DNA from 2 places in the Actinomyces lilanjuaniae genome. Region 2 is predicted to be linked to the other one. Evidence: riboswitches for the same ligand, from Rfam matches in the RefSeq annotation. Region 2 holds a riboswitch; the other holds the start of a gene.
What was found. A riboswitch is a leader RNA that binds a small molecule or an ion and turns the genes downstream of it on or off. The one in region 2 is predicted to bind FMN.
Positions count from the first base shown of each region.

Region 1: it holds a riboswitch for FMN, as region 2 does, so the genes downstream of both, ribD (bifunctional diaminohydroxyphosphoribosylaminopyrimidine deaminase/5-amino-6-(5-phosphoribosylamino)uracil reductase RibD) here and D5R93_RS06555 (ABC transporter permease) in region 2, are expected to answer to the same signal.

Region 1 is NZ_CP032514.1:2,473,874-2,477,273, forward strand. Features, by position in the region: gene D5R93_RS10625 (riboflavin synthase) at 1-453, opposite strand, end outside; gene ribD (bifunctional diaminohydroxyphosphoribosylaminopyrimidine deaminase/5-amino-6-(5-phosphoribosylamino)uracil reductase RibD) at 590-1,678, opposite strand; FMN riboswitch at 1,846-1,975, opposite strand; gene D5R93_RS10635 (DUF417 family protein) at 2,202-2,849, opposite strand; gene D5R93_RS10640 (DUF368 domain-containing protein) at 3,358-3,400, shown strand, end outside.
Region 2 is NZ_CP032514.1:1,530,400-1,533,799, forward strand. Features, by position in the region: gene putP (sodium/proline symporter PutP) at 1-863, shown strand, start outside; FMN riboswitch at 913-1,052, shown strand; gene D5R93_RS06555 (ABC transporter permease) at 1,346-2,074, shown strand; gene D5R93_RS06560 (ABC transporter substrate-binding protein) at 2,161-3,216, shown strand; gene hisG (ATP phosphoribosyltransferase) at 3,237-3,400, opposite strand, start outside.

The DNA of each region.
Region 1 (3,400 bases), 940 kb from region 2:
GTCAACGGCGACGGCTCCCTTCTCCGCCACCTGGTCCTCAATCCGGGCAGGCATGCTCACCCGCAGCCGCGTCCACGCCCCCTGCGGGGCGATCTCCGCCACCGCCCCCGTGGCGTCGACGTGCCCCTGGACCACGTGCCCGTCAAGACGTGCCCCGGCAGGCAGGCACCGCTCCAGGTTGACGACGTCGCCGGGACGCAGTGCCCCCAGGGTGGTACGCACCAGGGTCTCCTCCATCAGGTCGGCGCGAAAGACGTCGGCACGGCCGGTGGCTGACGTCTGGCCGGTGTCGGCCAGGGCGGTCAGGCACGCGCCGTTGACGGCCAGGGACCCCCCGGTCTCCAGGTCGGACGCTAGCCCGTGGGTGTCGATGACAAGACGAGTCACCCCCGCCGTGTGGTCGGGGACGAGGTCCAGGACAGTCCCCTGGCCCGTCACGATTCCTGTGAACACGAGGCTCTCCCTCCTTAGGCTCCTTGCTTGGCTCGTTGATCTCGGCTCGCACGCTGCGGGCCGCACACCGCCCAGCCCGCCCCCTCCTACAGCACGCGCCTGCACAGAGGCTCGACCTGGCACGCTGAAGAAGCGCCTAGGCGGGCACGGACGGGACAGCGGGGGCAGGCGGGACCCGCTCGACCGGGGAGAGCTCCAGGAGCACGTCCTCTCCGAGCCTCACGGGCTCGCGGTCAAGCTCCAGCCTCCGCGCCTGGGTCAGTGTGGTGACGCCGATGTCTGCCACCGAGGCCGCGCCCGCACCCAGGAGCAGCGGCGCCTGGTAGACGACGAGGGAGTCAACCAGGTCCTGAGCGAGGAAGGCCGTGGTCACGCGGGCACCACCCTCCACCAGCAGGTGGCGCACCCCCTGCCCGGCCAGCTGGGCGAGGGCCTCATGAGGGTCGCGGGTCCTCAGGTGGCACCACCGGCCTGAGCGCAGGGCGGCACCAGGAGGCACCTCGGTGGTACCCATGACGACTCTCAGCGGCTGGTCCGGCAGGTCACGCCCCTGGGGGTCCCTGGCGCTTAGTCGAGGATCGTCGGCCAGCAGCGTGCCGGTCCCCACCAGGACGGCGTCGCAGCGGGCGCGCAGCTGGTGGGCGTGGGCGCGGGCCTGGACGCCCGTGATCCACTGGGAGGTGGCGTCGACCGCCGCCGTACGCCCGTCAAGGCTCTGGGCAACCTTGGCCGTGACGAACGGGCGGTCCTGCGCCACCGCGCGCAGCCACCGGTGGTTAAGGCTGGCCGCCTCCCGGGCGAGCAGCCCGCTCACGACACTGAGCCCGCAGCGGCGCAGGGCCTGGGCACCTCCACGGGCCCGTGGAGTGGGGTCCTCGGTGGCGTAGACGACCCGGCGCACCCCCGCCTCCAGGATGGCCTGCGTGCACGGCCCGGTACGGCCGTGGTGGTGGCAGGGCTCAAGAGTGACGACGACAGTGGCACGACTGAGATCGTTACCCGCCCGACGGGCCTGGGCCAGCGCCTCCACCTCGGCATGGGGCGCTCCGGCGCCGCGGTGCCACCCCAGGGCCGCCACACGGCCCTCGGCAAGGACGGCTGCCCCGACCAGGGGGTTCGCACCGCGCTGACCGGTACGGGCGGCGTCCAGGGCGGCCCGCATGGCCTCCTCCTCAGCAGGAGTCCACGCAGCCTGTGAGGAGGACGAGGTCGTCGCTACGTCCATGATCTCCCTTACCGCCGTGACTGGTCCGCGGAAACGGGAGGACACAACGGGGCCGTACGCGCCTGGCACCGGTGCCAGCTGGCACTACGTCAGGCATCCCCTCCAGGCACGCCCACTCAGGACCACCTGTCAGCACCACCTGGCGCCAGGAGGCACAGTCCGACCCCACCATGCTCCTCCCATCCAGACTGTGACTGTCGGTTCTGGAATCTCACCAGATCGGCCGACGTGACTACTCCACGTCGGGTCGCGGACTATGACCGCCGGTACGGAATTGCGCCGTCCCCGGAACATGACGGCCCTAGTATGGCACGAACCCCAACGCCACCAATGTAATATATGCCACGTTGAGGATGCTGACGGAGACTAGGCGTCTGGAAGACCTCTCCGAAGACGGCAACCCGGTCAGCAGGCGCAGCGCACCGGCGCGGGCAGGGAGAAGACACGCTCCTCCCGGCCCGCGCACGTCAGCCAGCCCACCGCCAGACAGGTGCGGCGGCTCAGGGACCGCCCACGACCCAGGTCAGGCAGCGGCCGACTCCTGCTCAGAGGCCTGGCTGTCCTGGACGCCGCGCCGCCTCAGGGTCGCGCGCGCGGACTCGACGAGAAGAACGAAGCCGGCGCCCATCTGGATGCAGTCCTTGATCACCAGCCGCCCCCGTCCCGACAGATAGGGGAACCCGAGGTCGGAGTCCGCCAGGCCCTCAGCAGGGGCCGACACCCAGGTCTCCGGAGTGGTGATAATGAAGGACAAGGTGATGACAGAGAACCCGATGACACCGAGCGCACCGAGCATACCTAGCTCCGGCCGGATCCAGTGCGCCGCGACAAGCAGGCCGATGGCGACAATCGTGACACCGATGAAAATTGAGACCGGGTAGGTTGAGTTGGCCTCGTGCCAGGCCCGGTTGGCCTCGTTAAGGACGCCCTCGGCGTTCATGTGCGGCTTGTAGCCGTCAGGGTCACCGATCATCCAGCGCATGAAGGGGGAGTTGGCGATAAAGGGAATGATTCCGTCAGCCTCGTAGCGGAACCACTTCAGGCCGCCGATCCACACGAAGACGATAACGACGCCGATACGCAGCAGCGTCAGGGACAGGCGCTCCAGGGAGACGAATCGGCGCGCGACCGACTCAATGAGACCGGAGCCGGCGGCAGTACTAGCGGTCATCAGGCAACTCTTTCTGTCGTCGAAATGTCTCACGAAAGACTCAGGGCCGCTCACGGGAACCCGAGCCCGTGAGCGGCCCTCATGGTAGGGCGGGAGAGCATGGAGCGCTAACCTGGGCGAGGTGAGGGCCAACACAGTGCACACCGTTTCTGCCTGCACCTGTTCTTCAGGGCACATTTCCCGTTGACACCTCCGCGAAACATTTCTCTGTCGACCCCGACATTGCGCGTAAAAAGCATCCTCTGCACAAAAGCACACCCTGCCACGACGTCGGTGGAAACATGACCGCGCCAGCGCGCCCCGCGCCCTGGTCGAAACCGCCCTCCCGCCAGCTACCTGCCCCCGCCCCCACCGTGCGGGAGCCAGCAGGCAGACCGCCCAACCAGTAGTACCAACCAGTAGTAACGTAGCGACCCGGGTCCCGACGAGACCGGGGCACCGCCCAGGACCACTAACCCCACAAACCGACCTCCACAAGGAGCCCCCTTGCCCAGCCACCCGCCCAGCCATGCCGCAGCCCCTGAGCCCCCGGCCCGCCCCACCCGCAGCGC
Region 2 (3,400 bases):
ACGTCGGCGGCCCGAGCGCGGTCCTTGACGCGGTGCGCGAGGCTGATCCCAGCTACTGGACCCTGGTGGGCCCGAGCGTCTCCGTCCTCGGCGTGGTCTCGGCTCTGGCCTGGGGCCTGGGCTACTTCGGCCAGCCCCACATCATCGTGCGCTTCATGGCGATCCGCTCTGCCCGGGAGGCGCTGCGCGGTGGTGTTATCGGCATCAGCTGGATGCTGTTCGCCGTCCTTGGGGCTATCGGAACCGCTGTCGTGGGGGTGGCTGTCTACCAGCACGACACCCAGCAACTGGCCAACCCGGAGGCAGTCTTCATCACCCTGGGCCAGCTGCTCTTCCACCCCCTAGTTGCTGGGTTCATGCTGGCTGCCATCCTCGCCGCGATCATGTCCACGATCTCCTCCCAGCTCCTGGTGACCTCCTCAGCGCTCATCGAGGACCTCTACCGCACCGTGCGCACGTCACAGCCCTCCGCCTCGCACCTGGTCATCGCCTCACGTGTCTCTGTCCTGGGTGTCGCCGTCGTAGCCGCACTCATGGCGTGGACCCCTAGCGACACGATCCTGTCCCTGGTTGCTTTCGCCTGGGCGGGCTTCGGAGCCTCCTTCGGCCCGACTGTCCTGCTGTGCCTGTACTGGAAGCGCCTGACCTCCTGGGGAGCCCTGGTCGGCATGGTCACGGGTGCGGTCCTCGTCGGGGTGTGGGGCAACCTGGCGGGAGGTCCCGGTGGCATCTTCGACCTCTACGAGATCCTCCCGGGATTTGTCGGGAACCTGGTGGTGGCCTGGGCCGTGTCGCAGGCAGGAACGCCTGAGCCCTCGGTGGAGGCCGAGTTCGACAAGGCGGTCGCCGCAGCTCGCGGGTGAGCGCTTCTCACTTGTCCTGACGCGCCCGGTCGGCTACTCTCCCTGGGAGCACGTGCTCCGGGGTCGGTGAAAGTCCGAGCCGGCGGTAACAGTCCGCGACCCAGGAGCTGGTCCGAGCAGACCGGCTCCTGGCTGAACCGGTGGAACTCCGGTACCGACGGTGAGAGTCCGGATGGGAGGAGGCACGAGGCGCAGGCAGTAGCCGCCCCACGGTGGTCTCTACGCACGGCAGCAGGGCTGCCTCGCGAGCCCCTGGGGACGGGCCAGCCTCCCTGGAACACTCCCTCCCGGACGCGCCTGCCGGGGAGCACCCGCCCCCCGGACGATCCAGGAGGGAGGAAGCGGTGGCCACCCTGACCACGCTGTCGGCAGTGCCGAGGACGTCAGCACGTCATACGGAGCCAGTGGAGCCTCCTCAGCCCGGGGGAGGGTACGCACGCCCGTCCTCCCGTGGTCCGTGGCCCAGCCTGCTCCTGGGCCTTGTGATCCTTGTGGCCTGGTACGTCACGACAGCCTGCGGCGTGGTGCCCCAGATGCTCCTGCCCGGCCCGTCTGAGGTGGCGCAGCGCCTGTGGCTGTCCGTGCGTGAGGCCGGGCTCCTGGGCTACGCCTGGGTCACGCTGCGCGAGGCTGTGCTGGGATGCCTGGCCGCGTCGGCCTGCGCGCTGCCGCTAGCCTGGGGACTCCACCACTGGAGCCTGTTCTCCCGGGCGCTCCTGCCCTACGTGGCGGCCAGCCAGGCTGTTCCTGTCGTGGCGCTGGCACCCCTGCTCGTGCTGTGGGTGGGGTACGGGACGCTACCCGTGGTGCTCCTGTGCGCCTTCATGGTCTTCTTCCCTATTACCGTCAGCGTCCTGCTGGGGCTGCGGGGCCTTGACGCCGACGTGGTTGACGCGGCTCGGCTCGACGGCGCCCACGGGCTGTCCATGGTGGTCTACATCGAGCTGCCCATGGCGCTGCCAGCCGTGCTGTCAGGTGCCCGCACGGGGTTCACCCTGTCGGTGACCGGTGCCGTGGTCGGCGAGATGGTCATGGGCGGTCAGGGACTGGGAATGGCGCTGTCCTCCCAGCGCGACGCGGTGGACACCACGGGGCTGTTCGCCACGATTGTCCTGCTGTGCGGCCTGGCCTCGGCAATTCACTGGATCCTCTACGAGCTGGAGCGGCGCAGCCGCACCGTCAGTGCCCTGCGCGGTCGCCGTGCCACGTGACGGGGCGGAGGCTGGCAGCAACCCGCCCGCCCACGAGCCAGCGCGCAGGCACGCCTGCACGCCCCTACCTACCCGGAGGAGACAGCATGACCCCCGACACGACCCTTGACATCATCGGTCACCCTACGACCCGTCGTCGCCTAGTCGGCACTGCAGGTCTTCTGCCCGCAGCGGTGGCTCTGGCCGCCTGCGCCGACGGCACGACCAGCCGGTCCGGCACAGGCGCTACGGCCTCGGCCGGAGAGGGAGGCCTCGTGATCGGACTGACCTACACGCCCAGTATCCAGTTCGCCCCCTTCTACATGGCGCTGGCGGAGGGCCACTACGACCCCGGTGTGAGCCTGCGTCACCACGGTGCCAGCGAGGGGCTCTTCGACGCGCTTGCCGCAGGCAGCGAGCAGGTGGTTGTCGCGGGTGCCGACGAGGCCGTCGTCGCCGCCTCCAACGGCTCGGACCTGGTGGTGGTCGGCGGGTTCTACCAGGTGCATCCTGCCTGCATCATCGTGGCGCAGGACTCACCTGTCTCCACGCCTGCCGACCTTGAGGGCAGGAGCATCGGCATACCGGGACGATTCGGGGAGAGCTGGTACGCCCTCCAGGTTGCCCTGGACGCTGCCGGCCTCAGTGAGGACGACCTCACCATCACGGAGATCGGTTACACCCAGCAGGCCGCCCTGGTGGGTGGCCGGGTGGACGCCATCATCGGCTTCTCCAACAACGACGCCGTCCAGATCCCCCAGGCAGGCACACCGGTGCGTACGGTAGCCGTCGCTGAGGAGGTCCCCCTTGTCGGGGCTTCCGTGGTGACCACCGGCGCAGTCCTTGACGAGCGCAGGGACGAGCTAGCCCGGCTGGTCAGTGCCTCGGTGGCGGGCATGGAGGCCTTCGTCGACGACCCTGACGGCGCCGTGTCCGCGGCCAGGGACTATGTGCCCGACCTGGCTGACCCCTCGCGTGCCGCTGAGGCTCGCGAGGTCGCCGTCGCCACCGCAGAGCTGATCCGTCCTGGGACGGACACGCCGGTAGGGGCGCTGTCCAGCCAGAGCGTGGCACAGATGCTGGGTTTCCTGGAGACGCATAGCCTTCTGGGCTCCACCGCCACCGAGGTCGCGTCCGTGTGCGACCCCCTGGTACAGGGGTGAGGCCTGCCGGCAAGCAGCGATCACAACCGACAGGCCAGGAGCGAGGACACCAGGACGGCGCGCGCGCCCACCTCGTAGAGCTCGTCCATGACACGGTTGGCCTCCCTACGCGGCACCATGGCGCGCACCGCGACCCAGTCGGGGTTCTGCAGCGGTGAGACGGTAGGGGACTCGATACCCGGGG